Regions from separate parts of the Shewanella eurypsychrophilus genome, predicted to be linked through region 4. Evidence: predicted binding sites of a transcription regulator. Region 4 holds the regulator's gene; each other region holds the start of a gene.
The links. Region 4 encodes MetJ, which represses methionine synthesis genes. Its sites were predicted from a motif close to TAGACGTCTAGACGTCTA; they were not measured.
Positions count from the first base shown of each region.

Region 1: serA (phosphoglycerate dehydrogenase) is a predicted target of MetJ. The motif match lies at 1,352-1,369, and genes of this name have one in related genera.
Region 2: metE (5-methyltetrahydropteroyltriglutamate--homocysteine S-methyltransferase) is a predicted target of MetJ. The motif match lies at 3,146-3,163, and genes of this name have one in related genera.
Region 3: FM038_RS07915 (methylenetetrahydrofolate reductase) is a predicted target of MetJ. The motif match lies at 1,578-1,595, and genes of this name have one in related genera.

Region 1 covers NZ_CP045503.2:884,950-889,486, reverse strand. Annotated here, with positions in the region: gene FM038_RS03640 (helix-turn-helix transcriptional regulator) at 1-429, opposite strand, end outside; gene FM038_RS03635 (DUF2238 domain-containing protein) at 693-1,295, opposite strand; gene serA (phosphoglycerate dehydrogenase) at 1,538-2,767, shown strand; partial or broken gene FM038_RS03625 (phosphoglycerate dehydrogenase) at 2,846-2,998, shown strand; gene ygfZ (tRNA-modifying protein YgfZ) at 3,179-4,159, shown strand; gene FM038_RS03615 (TraR/DksA family transcriptional regulator) at 4,361-4,537, shown strand, end outside.
Region 2 covers NZ_CP045503.2:4,556,541-4,561,077, reverse strand. Annotated here, with positions in the region: gene FM038_RS19510 (TonB-dependent receptor domain-containing protein) at 1-23, shown strand, start outside; gene FM038_RS19505 (arylesterase) at 393-1,016, shown strand; gene FM038_RS19500 (HDOD domain-containing protein) at 1,303-2,031, shown strand; gene FM038_RS19495 (LysR family transcriptional regulator) at 2,157-3,062, opposite strand; gene metE (5-methyltetrahydropteroyltriglutamate--homocysteine S-methyltransferase) at 3,292-4,537, shown strand, end outside.
Region 3 covers NZ_CP045503.2:1,881,326-1,885,862, forward strand. Annotated here, with positions in the region: gene FM038_RS07905 (PQQ-dependent sugar dehydrogenase) at 1-871, shown strand, start outside; gene FM038_RS07910 (hypothetical protein) at 1,120-1,335, shown strand; gene FM038_RS07915 (methylenetetrahydrofolate reductase) at 1,600-2,574, shown strand; partial or broken gene FM038_RS07920 (transposase) at 3,349-3,423, shown strand; gene FM038_RS07925 (VF530 family protein) at 3,510-4,007, opposite strand; gene FM038_RS07930 (ATP-binding protein) at 4,151-4,336, shown strand.
Region 4 covers NZ_CP045503.2:734,007-738,543, forward strand. Annotated here, with positions in the region: gene FM038_RS02965 (LysR family transcriptional regulator) at 1-747, shown strand, start outside; gene FM038_RS02970 (conjugal transfer protein TraF) at 993-2,201, shown strand; gene FM038_RS02975 (sulfite exporter TauE/SafE family protein) at 2,487-3,224, opposite strand; gene metJ (met regulon transcriptional regulator MetJ) at 3,323-3,637, opposite strand; gene metB (cystathionine gamma-synthase) at 3,870-4,537, shown strand, end outside.

The sequences.
Region 1 (4,537 bases), 150 kb from region 4:
ACTATCGCTGTCTAAACGGCTCACTAATTGACGGAACATTTTACTGATCAAAGTCCTGTCATACCATAGTTCGTCGGCAACCATTTTCCTCAAGCCAGTCAATAACAGATCCATACGCTGATCGGCATACAGCAAGCCTCGTATTCCTAATAATAAGGCCGACTCAGGCTCCAGTTTTGCACGATCGACTTGATATAACGCAACTGGAACATGGGGTACTAAACGTGATGCCAACAAGGGGATCCCTTTACTGTCTAGGGCTGCACCTTCATGATCAATCAAATAAAAACAGTTATGGTCTCTTTCAGGCTCAAGCTCGGACACCTGTTTTACAATACGTGTTTTTAATCCAATCGACTCCGCCAATATCGCCAAATGACATGGCGCGGCGACTTGATGTAAGAACACCAACTCATCTATCTTACTCATTCACTTCTCTCCCTGAAAAGTATAACTTGCGCACTAAGAGGGCGCGCCGATCTTCCCTATCAACCAGAATGATTACTATCTTGAACCGTTTTAGTATATTTGAATAGTTTTAATCGTAATACCATAGTAAAAAAGTGTTAGCTGAATGTAAATTACAACAAAAAGCCATTCCTTATCAATTTTTAGCATTAAAATCTCGACTGACTGCGATCTTAACGCATAAAAAACCAGACTGACTTGCACAAGATAAAATAATTCACTAGTTACCAGTGAAACTTAGACAATCGACCATCATGATACTTAACAAGTGTAACAAGGCAAGTTACCGCCCCCACCAAAGCCATTCCCATATCCGATTGGGTATCCCATATGTAACCTTGGGTGCCTAAAAATGCCTCGGCATCCTCCCCCGTTAGCAGTGCAACCCACCACTCTATCAACTCATAAAAAGCAGAAAACGCGAGTGCAAAGCATAAAGACAAGAAATTACACCAAGCTCCGCGCTTAACTACCTCTAACCTAATAAAAATCTCCCGAGCTAATAATGTCGGTACAAAGCCCTGTGCAAAATGCCCCACCTTGTCGTAATTATTTCTGTCTGAACCTGTAATTTCTGCGATCCAATCAAATAGCGGAACCTCAGCATAAGTATAATGTCCGCCAACCATCAATATGACGCAATGAATTAATACCAAGGCATAAGCCAGTGACGTTAGCGGGAAACGCTGACGAGTCAGAATTAACACAGGTAAGGCGATAAGAGCTGGTAACACTTCAAGAAACCAAGTGAATTGGTCCTTAGGCTCAATGCCCGACCAGAGTAAAACCGATAGAAAAATAGCCAACCAAGCGAACTGTTTATTCAAAATTGGAACCTCATATACGTATTAACTCTAATATTTTGGTATAAGAACAATAACTTTAGCCATCTAGCCCTCCACACTGCACAAAAAAAGTGCTACTTTGGTCGGACAGGTGTCAATAGAACACTTATATACCCAAACGACCTCGAAATGCAGGGATTTAGCATTTTGATGTGGCTGGTGTCTAATATATAAAAATCAACTTAGTTAACATAATACCAATAATCGAAGAAGGTACCCAAATCATGGCGAAACATTCGCTGGACAAGGATAAGATCAAGATCCTGCTGTTGGAAGGCGTCCACCAATCTGCGGTTGATGTATTTAAGCGTGCAGGCTATAACAATATTGAATACCACAAAGCATCACTCGGGGAAGAATCCTTAGTCGCTTCGATTAAGGATGCACATTTTGTCGGCCTTCGTTCACGAACTCAACTAAATGAAGCCGTTTTAAGCCAAGCCGAAAAGCTCGTGGCTATCGGATGCTTCTGCATTGGCACCAATCAAGTTAATCTCAATTTTGCCGAAAAGCTTGGAGTCCCGGTTTTCAACGCGCCATTTTCAAATACGCGAAGCGTTGCTGAACTCGTACTTGGTGAAATCATTATGTTATTGCGTGGAATACCACAACGTAACGCCATGGCGCACCGAGGTGGATGGTTAAAAAGTGCCAGTGGTAGTTTCGAAGCTCGTGGTAAAACGCTCGGTGTAATTGGTTACGGCCATATCGGTACCCAACTTGGCATATTGGCTGAAACGCTAGGCATGCGAGTGGTATTTTTTGATATCGAAGATAAGTTGCCACTGGGTAATGCCCAGCAAATTCATTCATTAGAAGAGATGATGTCTCTTGCTGATGTTGTCAGCTTGCACGTACCTGAAACTCCGCAGACCAAAGAGATGATAGGTGAAGTGGAGCTTTCTTACATGAAGCCAGGCAGCATCCTAATTAATGCCTCTCGAGGTACCGTCGTTGATATCGATGCACTTGCATCAGCAATTAACAGTAAAAAACTGGCTGGCGCAGCCATCGATGTTTTCCCGGTTGAACCTAAGTCAAATGATGATGAGTTTTTTAGCCCTCTGCGCGGCTTAGACAATGTTATCTTGACCCCACATGTTGGTGGTAGCACCCAAGAGGCTCAAGAGAACATAGGTATCGAAGTGGCTGGCAAACTGGCTAAATACTCAGATAATGGCTCGACCATGACGGCTGTGAACTTCCCAGAAGTTTCACTGGCTCAGCATAAAGATGCATCGCGTCTGCTGCATATCCACCACAACAGACCAGGTATTCTTATCAAGATTAACCAAGCGTTTGCAGAAAAAGGCATTAATATCGCGGCCCAGTATCTTCAGACAACCGCTGAAATTGGTTATGTAGTCATGGAAGTTGATTCAGACCAAGCCGAAGAAGCTTTAGAACAGATGAAGGCCATCGAAGGCACTATCAGAACTAGACTCCTGCACTAATACCAGTCTGATACTAAAAAATAATAGCCCGTATAATATTATCCATTATGCGGGCTATTTCATTTCAGGCAGTTCCTAAAAAGCATTAATATCGCAGCTCAACACAAGTGCCTACAGACAACCGCTGAAATTGGTTATGTCGTGATGGAAGTGGACTCTGACCAAGCCGAAGAAGCTTTGGTACAGATGCAGGCCATCGAAGGCACTATTCGAACTCGTCTACTGCACTAATCAGTAATCTGTGACTAGAACCAACAGCCCGCATAATGTTATTCATTATGCGGGCTATTTCATTTCAAACAGTTCCTAAAAAGCGTCAACATCAAAATTGTGCGCGTGCTTTATTTCCGACTATGTAAATTAGAGTTACAATCAGCTCTTTCCAGCCCGTTTATTTCCTAGGAACATGATATGACGCTTTCCGTTTCTCAGCCCAATTGGAACTTGAATGACCCAATTCCATCACTAATTTTCTCTAATTTATCTCATATGGGTCTTATGAGCGTAACGGGTGAACAAGGCCGTAGCTTCATTCATGGCCAAGTCACAACCGATATCACCTCCTTGGAAAAGCATATATGGCGCTGGGGTGCACACTGTGACCCTAAAGGAAAAATGCTCGCCAGCTTCAGAGCCTTTACCATCGACGATGCACTAATGATGATGATGCCAGCTGATACCTTAGCAGTAGACCTGCCACATTTGGCTAAATATGCTGTGTTCTCTAAAGCCGAACTGGCTAACGTCACCGATGACTATCTAGTGTTAGGCGTTGCAGGTGAGCAGGCGCAGACTTGGGTGAACGATCATTTCACTATAGGCGTTAATAACAGTATCGAGCAGGAGGTCACCGACATTCCAGGTGGCGTATTGCTTAAAGATGGCGCTCGCTTCATTATCGTAATGGACAAGGAAACCGCTCAATCTTTCTTAACCTCTGTTAACCAAGATATCTTCGATGCATCGGCTTGGCAGGCTTTAGAAATCAATTCTGGTTATCCAAATATCGCAGCGCCACAACAAGGTTCATTTGTACCTCAGATGTGTAACCTACAGGCTGTCAATGGCATCAGCTTTAATAAAGGCTGTTACATGGGTCAGGAAACTATCGCCCGCATGAAGTATCGTGGTGGTAACAAGCGCGCTCTATACATATTGTCAGGCAGCAGCTCAGAAACAATTACACTTGAGACTAAGCTAGAATTGGCCCTCGAAGATGGCTTCAAGCGCACAGGCACTATCATAGAGGTCGTTCAATCCGGCGAACAAGTCTTACTCACGGCCGTACTACCTAACGACACAGAAAATACAGCCAAGCTTAGGATTGCAGGAGATGAAGCTTCATTACTAACGATTAAACCGTTACCTTATTCGCTTGAAGATGAAGACTAAGCTATAAGTTCCAGTTTCCAGTTTCCAGTTTCGAGTTTCGAGTTTCGAGTTTCGAACAGCGTAAATAGAAGGCGTACAGTAAAAATATCTGTGTGCCTTTTTTTATACCTTTTGTTTGTTCTTGTTTACTCCTGTTTACTCTTGTTTTAAAGAAGGTAATTAGCTAGCTTATTCACTCCCCTCTTCATTGGACATCTTCTCTTGAAACAAGCAGATCTCACCTCAAGCGAGAAACAAGAGCTACTCACTAAGCTCAGAAATGAGCTGGTCGAATTAGAGCAACAGCTGACCACAATCCATGAGCGCAGTGCCCCGGTTCAACTCGATCAACAAGCAGTAGGCCGAGTGTCACGCATCGATGCGATTCAGCAGCAACAG
Region 2 (4,537 bases), 2.0 Mb from region 4:
GCGTCAGCTACCAAGCGTTCTAGCCATTCATTTTAATTAGTGTCATTAGATTGCATCTAAAGCCAGACCTTGTGTCTGGCTTTTTATTTTATACCAATTCCATTAAATGTATGATCTATTCAGAGCTTTCTCAGAGCTTTAAATTCAAGGCGCATTGCTGAAGAAATGGTGATTCCCTTTAAAGGCAGTGCAACGCAGAAGTAAAAGTTCTGAGAAGCTCACGTAGTGCGGGTTTAAAGCGCTTTATGCCGCGTAAGTGGCTCTCGATATAGAATAACTATTAGCTTCGATCCCCTTACTTGCCTACAGCATTTTTAATTCCCGCTGAATGATTACTTATTTAATAGAACTGGTATTATTAATTCGAAACCCTTTATGTTTGAGGTTTATTGATGAAACGTCAGTTGATATGTCGTATTTCGACTCGAATACTCGTTCTTTTTTTGCTGCTATTTTTGCAAGCTTGCTCGAAAGTGAGTATTCCTGCGTTATCAGATAATGCTCGGATTTTAGCTTTTGGTGACAGCCTCACCTACGGCAAAGGGGCAAGTGATGGTGGTGATTATCCTGCAGTGTTGTCAAAGCTGACTGGCTTGACTGTGATCAATGCTGGCGTATCAGGAGAGACCACGACTCAGGGTTTACTTAGGTTGGAAGGCTTACTTGATCAAGGAACACCTGAGTTACTCATTTTACTCGAAGGCGGCAATGATTTTCTGCGAAATCACGATCCAGCTAAGACCAAATCTAATTTGGCAAAGATGATTAAACTGGCACAGGCTAAGTCAATACCCGTAGTGCTCATTGCTGTACCGAAAAAAAGTATCTTTCTTTCTGCTGCAGATTTCTACTCTGAGTTAGCAGAAACTTATGATGTGATTCTCATTGAAGACGCCTTGACTGACTTGTTAAAAAGTCCATCGATGAAGTCTGATACGATTCACCTTAATAATGCGGGTTATCGCTCATTAGCTGAGTCTATTTACCAACGACTCGGTGAGTCTGGTGCGTTATAATAGATCCATGTAGGGTTTGAAAGCATTGAATCTATGATTTTCAGTAATAGTGTTGAACAATTTCTGATTTTAGATTGAATTTTGCTTCTTATAAAATGGTTGATATCGCTCAGTTCTGTTACAAACTCGGTGGATCTCTCTTGGTTATCTGACCTTGAGCAGATAAATAGAGTTAAAGTTTTCATTTTAGTGAAATCAACTTGACCATAGTGGCCTTTTTATGGGTAAATTCCCCTGATAACAATTGGTGTTGTACCAAAATATTAAATGTAGGTTAAAACTCCCCATGACAGATCTTGAGCACCAAGTATTCACTCAAGTACGTGCAATTATTAGCAATGAAGAGCAGGTGATCGGTCGCCGCGGAATATTGATCCCATTAAAAAAAGCAATTATTGCCGATGGTGATATCCGCAATGTCATCGATATTGTCTCCTCAGATCCCGCACTTGCGGCTCATATGCTTTGGCGCAGTAACTCGGCGATTAGCGGTGCCGGTGTCACAACGAAGAACCGCTCATTAAAAGACGCCTTGATACGTTTAGGCCAAGTGAACATATACCGTTATGCGTTTACCTTCTATTTGAAAGAGCGTCTGGATGAACTGCCGCAGCCGTATAAAAAGTTAGTACAAGGTTATTGGTCATTGACCGAGAGTATTGCGGCTGGTGCGGTTGATAGTCTGCATAATATGGAAGGGGTCGATATCAACCCGGATGAAGTGCAAACCTTGGCGTTATTTAGTGTTTTCGGTGAGATTATAGCGCTAACTGCATTTGCCTTCTTAAACGCTGAATCTGAAGAGTCTTTCCCACTGAGTATCATTAAGTCACTGATTGACAATCAGAAGCAGACTCTGACCATAGAAGCATTTGAATCTTTAGGCTTAGATGATGAGCTAAAAGATGAGTTTATGGTTGCGCATAATTTGCGTCAGACCAGAAATCCAAACTCTCCAGGTTTAGTGCTAAGACGAGTGCTATCAATGAGAAATCAACTACTGAAGCCTTTGTAAGAGAAGGTTCGAGTATCGAGACGCGAGTTACGAGCATCAGGCTGTAGCTCGCAACTCTCTTAGCCCTGTCTTTATAGCAAGATCCTAGCAACTCAATACTAGAGCCTAGGATTTCGTGACTTCATTTAATTTAACTTATGCTGTTTCGCTAAGCCCTCTTTTGCGACCAGCTTTAACCATTGTTGTGCCATTCTTGCGCTAGAACTATCCCTTCGGTATGCACCAAACAGTGGTCGCTTTAAGCCTTCAGGGCCAAGTTTTACTGACGTTAAATTTAGGCCATAAGATTCGCTGATTGACCAGGTTGGCAGGGCGGCGACACCATCTTTGCAAGCGATACGCTGTAGAAGCATCATGGTGAGATCACAGCTGATCTGTTCGCCCGCTTCAACTCCGGCAGGTTCAAGAAAGTGACGATAGAGATCCAAACGTTGTAAGGGTACTGGATAGCTGATAATTGACTGTCTCTCAAGCTGCTTAGGGGTGACATATTCCTGTTGCGCTAACGGGTGATCATTGGCGACAACCAGCTTAACCTCAAAATCAAAAAGATGTTGATAGGCGATAGACTGCCCCGGTACCGGGTCTGAAGTCAGCACCACATCCAATTCACCCACTTCCAAGGCGTTGAGTGAGTCAAACAGGTGACGACTGGACAGGTCTAAATTTACGCCTGGGTGAGCGTCTCTGAATTGCTCCATAACCGGCATTAGCCAACGAAAGCAACTATGACACTCGATACCAACGCCTAACCGATTGAGCTCGTCATTAAGGCCTTGCTTAAGGTCATATTCTGTTTCGACCACCTTGGGCAGTATCTCTTCTGCCAGATTAAGCAGTCTGGCACCTTCTTGGGTAAAAGAGAGAGGTTTACTCTTTCTGATAAAAATTGATGAGTTAATTCGGGTCTCTAACTCTTTAATCTGATGAGAAAGTGCTGACTGAGTGACGAAGCGTTTTTTGGCTGCACCAGCAAGACTTCCCGTCTCCTTTAAGGCTACTAGTGTTCGTAAGTGTCTAAGCTCAATCATAATATACCCACTTTGTCATAACATGAATTTTGCTCATGTTGCGCTTGAAATCAATTCGTTTGTCAGAAGATAGCCTATCACAATAAACTTCTAGACGTCCAGACGCCCATTTGTGTTTGCATCGATAGATGTTAAATCACCAAGATTGCAGATAACACTTTTACGCGTTTACTCTGAATTCTGCTCATATTAAAGCAAAAAGGTATACAATATGCAAACTTCGAAAGCGATACAGATAGCGAACTTAGGTTTTCCAAGAATCGGTCGCCAGCGCGAGCTTAAATTTGCTCAGGAGAAATACTGGCGTGGCGAGATCAGTCAGGCTGAGCTTAAGCTGGTGGCTAAAGAGTTGCGTCGCACTCACTGGGAGTGGCAGGCACAGGCTGGTGTTTCTTTGTTACCTGTTGGTGATTTCGCTTTCTATGATCAGGTTTTGACATTAAGCGCGACGTTAAACGCGATTCCATTGCGTCACCGCAATGAAGGCATTGACGCTAACAAGGTCGACTTAGATACCTTGTTTCGAGTCGCTCGAGGCCGTGCGCCATCGGGTAAGGATGCCCCCGCCGGTGAAATGACCAAGTATTTCAATACTAACTATCACTACATAGTGCCAGAGCTGACTGTAGATCAGGAGTTTAGCCTGGCCTATGAGCAGTTTTTTGAAGAGGTTGAAGAAGCAAAAGCATTAGGCTATGCCGCCAAACCTGTACTGTTAGGCCCGGTGTCTTACCTGTTTTTATCCAAAGCGGTTGGTAGCGATTTCGATAAACTTTCACTACTGCCTAAGCTCATTAAGACCTATGCAGAACTCTTGGCCCGTTTCAGTGAGCAAGGTGTGGAGTGGGTGCAACTCGAAGAGCCTATTCTAGCCCTTGAGCTAGAAGCCGATTGGCAAGCTGCTATAACATCGACCTATGAAGCACTTAAAGATGCGCCAGTAAACGTCTTACTTGCGAGCTACTACGGCACTATTGCTCATCATCAAGCCTTAGTTTCTTCTCTGCCTGTTGCTGGTCTGCACTTAGATTTGGTTACTGCTCCTGAGCAACTTAGCGAATTTGCAGCAAACCTGCAGCCTGAGCAGGTACTCTCTTTAGGCGTTATCAATGGCCGTAATGTTTGGGCTGCAGATATTGACTTGATTGCCGAGCGTATCGGCTCTGTAGTCAACGATCTTCAGGGACGAGTCTGGATAGCACCTTCTTGTTCATTGCTTCATAGCCCAGTGGATCTCGATGTTGAAACTGAGCTGGCTCCAGCCCTTAAACAACAGCTTTCATTCGCTAAGCAGAAACTTACCGAGCTGACTCAGTTAAAAGCGCTGCTTAGCACGCCAAAAAGCAGCAGTGATAAAGCCGAAATTGATGCGATTGTGGCAACGTGTGTTGCAAGGCGTGATGCCCGTGAAGCATCGGCAGACAAGCAAGTTATTGACCGTGTTGTCGCGCTTAACAGTGATGACTATGAACGTG
Region 3 (4,537 bases), 1.1 Mb from region 4:
CGATGTGGTACTGCACCCAAACTATCAAGAAAATGGCTGGATCTATATCAGTTACAGCGCCGGCACAGAGGACAAGCTCAATACCGCGCTTATCCGAGCTAAGTTACAACAGACTGGCTCGGACTCTGACTCAGGCTACGAGCTGATCAATATTGAGCCTTTGTACACGGCCGATAAATATGAAAGCGGCGCCGTACACTTTGGCAGTCGCATCGCGTTCGATAGGCAAGGTTATCTGTATTTCTCTATTGGAGATAGAGGCATGCGTGATGTTAACCCACAAGATATTAGCCGTGACTCGGGAAAAATATACCGTTTACACGATGATGGCCGTGTCCCTAAAGACAATCCATTTGTCGATGCTAAAAACGCCAAAACGGCCATCTACAGTTATGGCCACCGCAACTCACAAGGGTTAGCACTCAATCCACATACACAAGCTATTTGGGCTCATGAACATGGCCCTAAAGGTGGCGATGAGCTCAATATTATCCAAAAAGGTAAAAACTACGGCTGGCCTGTCATCAGTTATGGCGTCAATTACAGCGGCAGCTCGTTCACCGATCTCACTAAGAAAGAGGGCATGGAGCAGCCCATCACTTACTGGGTGCCCTCAATCGCACCATCGGGCATGACCTTTGTCACCAGTGAGCGTTACCCTGAACTCAACGGAAACCTGCTGATCGGTTCACTTAAGTTTGCAAAGTTGATTGTCGTGCATTTAGATGGCAATCAGGTAAGTAAACAAGAGGACGTGATGGAAAACCTAGGGCGTGTCAGGAGCATTTTTCAGGGACATGATGGTTATGTCTATATCGGTATAGATGGCCGAGGGGTGTTTCGTCTAATACCTGATGGGGCAGCGGATTAATTGGCTTTTATTAGCCTTCGAATGAAGGCTAGTTACATTTTCTCTTGCTTCATTTGGCTGGTTTTATATTTGGAAATGGGCTTGAAGGTCGACCCTTCATGGTTATCTATCGCCTGTCCGGCGAGGAATGTGCACTCTTTACTTTGAGAAGTCTCTGCGAGACGCTGCAAGCACTTCTGACCGCCATGGTCTTAAGCGTTCCAGACGCTTTAAAGACATTTCCCATATCCCTATGGGTCAGGGAGAGAATGCCAAATTTTGTATGGAACAAAATTGGCCCTGTGGGCTCTGCGGCAGCCTCTGATGTGAATGGATTCACAAATGCCGTGGTGACTGGATGTCATAGAACGGCCATGTTTTGGAAGCTCGCAGCCGTATCTACACTTGGTGATTTACAAGAATATTTGACCTTATTCGCTTCGACCCCTTTGTTCATAGAATGGATTACTCAATCTCAGCAATAAGAACCAACACCTTTGTTCAAAGTAGAAATGTCTAAATTTTATGGGTGTCCACTTATCCTAGTTGCATAAATATCATATTTTTATATTTATAATTCAAAATAAATCATTACCTTACAGGCCATTGAAAGCTCCTAATGTTAGGTTCGGTATGCGGCGAAATAGTCTTCAATTTATACTGGGTGGCTTGATAAATCTTTATTCAGCCTTAACAATAGCCTCTATTTAAGTCACAATGAACCTAGTATCCATCTAGACGGCTAAAATATGAAGAAGTCATTAAAGCAGCGCTCATCCGATCATCACCGTGGGATCTATTTTATTGGTACGACCCCACCTAAAATCGATACAGATTTTGAATCAGTCAGTACTATCGCAGATAAGCTATTGGCTCGCCTTGATGAGATTAGTTTTGATGGTTTGATCATTTACGATATTCAGGACGAAACCAGTCGCATTGACACGCCAAGGCCTTTTCCGTTTAAAGCCACCCATGACTCTGGCACCTACGCGCAACTGCTCAATCAAAAGTCTGGTAAGCCTGTTATCGCCTATAAGAGCGTTGCCGGTCTTGATGAACAGGGCTTTAATGAGTGGTTATCACGTGCTTGGTATCAAAACAGTGTAAGAGATTTAGTATTAGTGGGCTCGCCATCGACTCAGGTTGCAAGTTCATTGCCTCTCAATGACGCTTATCGTCTGTTAGCTGCACACTCTCAAGAGTTCTACCTAGGTGGAGTAGCAATTGCTGAACGCCATTTAACGAAAAAGAATGAACATATTCGCCTGTTAGGTAAGTCGACCCATGGCTGTGAGTACTACATCACACAGGCAGTGTATAACGCCCAAGCAACTATCGATATGTTAACCAGCTACGCTCAGGAATGTGAGCTAAATAATATCAAGCCAAATCGGATAATTTTGACATTCTCACCTTGCGGTAGTGTTAAAACCTTAGAATTTATCAATTGGCTAGGTGTCTCTGTTCCTGAAGCTACCAGCGAACGTATTTTGTCGGCTGACGATCCTCTGTATGAGTCAATTAAGGTCAATCACAGTAACCTTCAGAAAATTTTGGCCGCAGTTATCCCCCTGAATATTCCATTAGGGCTCAATATTGAAAGCTTAACTAACCGTAAAACAGAAATTGATGCGTCTATTTTGATGTACAAACTGCTTAAGGCCACCATGGACCAAGCCTTAGCTCAAAATCAAATTGATCAATTTGTGCAAAACAAATAACCCCCCTTAGCGGTTATAAAATTGCTCATATCCATATACAGCGCCTGCCACAAGTAACTTGATATCAATGAAGCATTGGTATCAAGTTAAACTATCAAAACGTAACATCACCACGAAGCGCTACGCTTTTCACGGAGAACACGGAGGTAAAGATAAAGAGCTACAAAGACTTTAGCCGTTGCCTTTCTCCGTGCCCTCTGTGTTCTCCGTGGTGAATCGCTTTTGTTCAGTTTTAAAATATTTGTTGAGTTAGGGCGAGTGCTCTAGCTCACTAATGTTTAAGCACGACTTAGAGTGATCGCACTAAGCAGTTTCAGCCCCAAAGTGTGTTTCGCAGTTATAAGGTAAATAGGGCGAGTACAGCTTTGACTATAGAAAAGTTAGTCTGAAAAGGCCACGTTCAACCTAGAAGTTATGCCTGTCCCGTCTTTTCGTCTTTTCCGTCTTTTGTCTTTACAAGAATATTTGACCTTATTCGCTTCGACTCCTTTGTTCATAGAATGGATTACTCGATCTCAGCAATAATCACCAACACCTTTGTTCAAAGTAGAAATGTCTAAACTTTATGGGTGTCTACTTATCCTAGTTGCATAAATATCATATTTTGATATTTATTTTTCAAAAAATCATTACCTTACAGGCCATTGAATGCTCCTAATGTTAGGTTCGCTATGCGGCGAAATAGCCTTCAATTTATACTGGGTGGCTTGATAAATCTTTGATATTACCATTCATGTAGTAGAAACGTCAGATGCGCATTTTTAGCGGGAGTATATGAGTAACCATTTACATCTGGTGTTGAGGATTGATATTGACTCGGCCAACAACTGGAGTGATAGAGAGGTTGTGTAAGGTAGCGAATCTAAATGGATAACGGTGCTTGTCACAACGAAGGGGCACCGTTAAATGGAGCTGGGATTGCTAAACAAGCCCCGTTACTTACCCCATGGATTGTTAGGATCTTGGGATGGTTGGGACCTATTCCCACCGGAGCGGGTGTTCTGCGCATAGGAATCTTGGGCTCTTGGCTTATCTTTGCTAAACCTTGCCCGGTCCTTGTTCTGCTTCATCGCCTCGTAACCGGCGCTCGACTTGGCGCGCATCTCTTCGATAAGCTCAATAGTCAAAGCTTGGGGCTTACGCGGCACTATGCCATTAGCAAAGCCACGTTCTCTGGGCTTGAGCTCAAAATGCGCCGTATCGCCTTTAGGCATGCGTTTGAAGCGATACAGATAAAAGTTCTCTACTCGCTCCCTGGCCCACTCAATATTCTTTAGAAACTTAAGGCATGCCAACATATTAGGGTTTGTCTTGAAACACGCCAGACGCAGCGAGGCATACAGTATCTCCCAATCGTAAAAATCCACGAGCTCGGTGAGCATAGTCTCTAACTTTAAGCCGTGTAATGGGCTGTTCTCTTGCTGTTCAATCATGGGGAATATCCAACTAACGCTATTTAAGTGTCTATAAAATGTGAGTATCAGGCTCAGCCTGTACGATGGAGCCATAATACCAAAAAATGCCTCGACTCACCTCCCCCTATTCCTATAGAAACTAATATGGACAGGCATAGTTGATGGCTCTGTCGATAAAAGAGTGGTACCACATGATCAGCAACGCCACGATCGCCGATGTGTTATTAGATCGCTTAATCCACAACTACCACCGAATAGAGCTGGGTGGTGAATCGATGAGAAAACGGATAAAGGGGTCAGAGCGAATTAGGGCTTTCGGAAAAATTAAGATACTTTTTCTCATCTGAACCACGAGTATTAGAGTAAAAAATCTAACCCATTTCTGTCCAACACCTAACGACTACAATCATTTTGTAGCCTGTGATCACCAACTCGAAGAGATAAACATTCAGGTGTGAACGCGGCTGTGACCTTCCGTGACAGGGATGTCACGGCAGAGCCCACAGGGATTGTGCTTGCGGCGTGTCACAGAAGTGTTCGCACATTCG
Region 4 (4,537 bases):
ACCAGAACGACGCGGGCTCAGCGTCTGACCGAGCAGGGCTCAGCATTTTTTAATCGCTGTAGAGCTGCTTTAGACAGCATTGATCAGGCAGTGGAGATCGCTGTTGATAATGCTCAGAGACTACAGGGAAGCATCAAGATTAACTGTGTCGGTGGCTATCTTGGTGAAGAGGTGGTGGCGAGCTTAATTAATGATTTTATTTTAAAATATCCCGGGATCTCGGTGGAGTTAGATTTTAGCAGTCAGCGGGTCGATCTGCTGGTGGATCAGTTCGATCTGGTTTTCAGGATGGGTGAATTAGAAGATTCTGGGCTGGTGGCTCGTAAGCTGATGGACATTACCAATTTGACGTTAGCATCGCCTCAATATCTAGAAGCTAGAGGAGTGCCTGAAGATCCTAAATCGCTCAAGGCTCATCAATGCATTACCGGCTCAGTCAATAACTGGTCATTTTTCCATATCGACAACAAAGATCGCAAGCTAGATGTGCATATCAATGGTGCTTTTCGCTGTCGTAATGGCAGAGCAATGAAGCATAGCGCAATAGTGGGCAATGGTATCGTTAGGCTACCTAAGGTCTATTGTGCTGAGGAGATAAACAAGGGGCAATTGGTGTCAGTTTTCGATGATTGGCAAATAGCCGATACTCCCTTCTATCTTCTCTACCATAAAGATAAATACCAGCCTGCGTTATTAAGGGAGTTTGTCAGTTTTACTGCCGAGCATTTTAGGGATTACGTGTATTAGCATTTAATCAATAACAGATAAATATCAGCTGTTTAAAAAAGATCAAAATAAATACCCAATAGTGTTGGTTTTTTGAGCGTTTATCGTACACAATTCTGAATGTTGGACTATCTTTAAATTCGACTGTTTATTACATCTCTCTACATTCTTTAATGAACTTATTTCAGAGCGCTAGGCTGAATTTTATTGAGTAAAAGAGAAGGAGTAAACATCAGAAAATAAAAATAAAGATAAGGGCTGAATGGATGAAAATGCTCAAACTCGCACTCTGCTGTGCACTCTTACTTTCTTCGATACTCATTTCGTTGACGGCTATCGCGGGTCAGCAATATTATGAGGCTCGAAGCGATGCTATGGGCGGTGCTGGTGTGGCCTCTTCAAATCGTGAAGGTGCAGCATTTATCAATCCAGCTCTACTTGCTCTCCAAGCGCCTAAGTTCAATAATTTTGCCATGTTACTCCCCGTTGTAGGTGCCGATGGCGCCGATAGCGATCAGATGATCGATAAGTTTGATTCACTGCAAGACTCCTATGATGCTTTAGATGCTGCGATTAATGCGAGTGATGCTGTAGCAGTCGATCTCCATAGAGATGATCTCGTTAACGATCTGGGATCCTTAAAAGATAACAATGCCTATGTCAGTGCTGGCCTGGGCTTTTCAATCGTGCTGCCTACTCATAGAATGCCGATGGCAGTGTTTTATAAAAGCTATATTGATGCCATTGGAGTCGCTGCAATCGCTGAGTCTGATATCGATAGTCTTAATGCATTAGATCCCAATAATCCACCCGTACTCGCTGATTTAGATTCACAAGGAGCTGTGGTTGCCGGTGGGGTGTCGGATCTTGGTGTGGCGTTAAGTTTTCCACTATCTATCGTCAATATGCCTATTGCTATCGGTGTATCGCCTAAGTTTCAACGCATAGATACTTATAACTACGTGGTGAGTGCCAATAACTTTGATTCTAGTGATTTCGATGACTCGCAGTATCGCAATGACGATACGACATTTAATGTCGATGTGGGCATTGCGATGGAGCCGCTATCTGGCTTAACGGTCGGTTTGTCTGGACGCAACCTTATCAAGCAAAATGTTGAAACCATAGAGAGCCAGGGCCGAAAATATACCTACCAAGTTGAGCCTCTTTTTACTGCTGGTGTGGCTTATGACTGGGATAGTCTTACGCTAACTTCGGATATAGATCTTAATGATCATAAACGCTTTAAAGAGTTTAGTGGTACTCAGTATTGGCGTGTAGGAGGAGAGTTGAAGGCGACAGATTGGTTTGCACTGCGTCTAGGTTACCGCCATGACATGAAAGATAATACCGCTAACATCTACTCATTAGGCACTGGCTTTGAATTCGGGCGAGTATTTTATCTCGACTTAACTGGCATGCTAGGTAGCGACGATGCCATCGGCGGGGTTTTACAAACGTCATATCATTTTTAAGAGCAGTTTCGAGGGCGCGACTGCGTCGCTGCGAGGCCGCTTCGCTATGAGTTCGTAAACTCACTTCGAGAGCGGGAACAAGTTCCCTTCGAGTTCGCCAACAAGTTGGCTGCGAGCAAAGAGTAGCAGCCTTTGGCCTGTCTTTTCTCGCAGCAGCTTTGCTGCGTCCTCGCAGGGCGAAGCCCGCACTCGAAGGCCACAGGCCGTCCTCGCAGTGACGAAGTCACGTCCTCGCAGCAGCTTTGCTGCGTCCTCGTAGGGCGAAGCCCGAACTCGTACCTTCTCTTAGCCTAATTCCATTATCGACTTTGCCGCCAATACCGTCGCACAGATTGAACATAATATGAGTGTTGCTTTGCGAGTCCTATCTTTATCAATTCGTCCAACCAGTCTTCCTGCTACTAAGTAACCTAAAATTACAGAGGGTAGCAGCATTAGCGATAGCCAGAGGTGCTTAATACTCAGTAAGCCAGTGATTGCCAGAATAGCTAGAGCTATCATGGAGCTGAAGATAAAGAAAGCCGATAAGGCGGCTCTAAACTGACGGGCATCTTTTCCTGAAAGGAGAATTGCCAGTGGTGGGCCACCGATAGCGGCGATATTGCCAAATACACCAGATATTATGCCTGCGCCAAATAGGCTCTTACGATTCACGGCTATGTTGAGCTTCAGCAAACTCAATATGACTGCCGTGGCAACAATACCCGATATAGCCAGCCCAAGAATGGCTTGTGGTGCATATATCAATAACCCTGCACCGATAAACCCTCCAGGTATTCGCCCAAGTAACGCATATTGCAAGCCATTAAACTCAAGGGCGCCTCGCTCTCGAAATAGGGTCAACAAGGAGATAGAGAAACCCATCATGATAACGGGGGCAGGCACCAATTCAGGATCGACAATATACAGTAGGGGAGAGGCGACGATGGCTAAACCGAAACCGATAAGGCTCTGTGTCAACGCGCCGCAGAAGATGATAAGGGAGGCTAGCGCTAGTGTCGTCGGATCTATCATTGCAAACACGGCGATTTCTCTCAATATTGGGCGATGTCTTGCTAAAACAACTAAGGATCGCATGGCGATCCTTAGTATATGACTGGTAAAGCGTTAAGTGAGTAGGGTTACTCTACATCTTCCCATTCGATACCCATCTGATCCATCAAGCGCTTCACTTCGGCTGGAATGGTATCTGGTTTATCTTTAGATAGATCATCATCGTTAGGCAGAGGTTGGCCTGTGTAAGCATGCAAAAATGCCTCACATAACAGCTCGCTGTTAGTGGCGTGACGCAGGTTATTGACCTGACGGCGGGTGCGTTCGTCGGTAAGAACCTTAAGTACCTTCAAGGGAATAGACACAGTAATTTTCTTTACTTGTTCATTCTTCTTGCCGTGTTCAGCATATGGGCTGATGTAATCGCCATTCCACTCAGTCATTGACTCACCTGTAAATTCAAAATTCGGGGCAGATTTTAACCCTTTAAATTGTGCAGTCAAATTATTGCCTCTTATTTATGACAATTGCAAATAGATTTCTACAAGTTTGGACGTCTAAACGGCTATAACTGGTTGACGCTGGCCTTTCGCTTAGGTACATTTAGACGTCCAGACATCTCTTTCCACTTTTTGTGGTCAGTATGGTGTTCAGTAAATAGTTTAGGAGTAGTAGATGACCGAACGTAAGTTAGCCACAATTGCAGTGCGCCAAGGGATTGAGTCCGATACCCAACATGGTGCCGTGGTGCCCCCTATCTATTTATCTACTAACTACTCCTTCGATGGGCATAAGAATCCCAGAGACTTTGATTACAGCCGCTCAGGTAATCCTACCCGTTCGATTTTAGGTGATGCGATTGCCGGACTCGAAAAAGGGGCGACAGGGGTTGTGACTTGCACAGGTATGGCAGCAATCACATTGGTGACCAGCTTGCTTGGCCCTGATGATCTGCTCGTGGTACCCCATGATTGTTATGGTGGTAGCTACCGTCTGTTTACCAACTTAGCCAAAAAAGGGGCCTTTAAGCTAGCCGTTGTCGATCAGACTGACAATAAAGCGCTTAATGCTGCGATAGCGCAAAAACCTAAGATGGTCTGGCTGGAAACGCCCTCTAACCCTCTGCTAAGAGTGGTTGATATCGAAGAGATCGCTAAAGCCTGTAAGGCCGTCGATGCGTTAGTTGTGGTAGATAATACCTTCCTGTCACCTATTCTGCAGCAGCCCTTGCTACTGGGCGCCGATATTGTTATTCACTCCACCACTAAATACATCAATGGTCACAGCGATGTGGTTGGTGGCGCCGTAGTAGCCAAAGATGCAGAACTCGGCGAGTTGCTTCA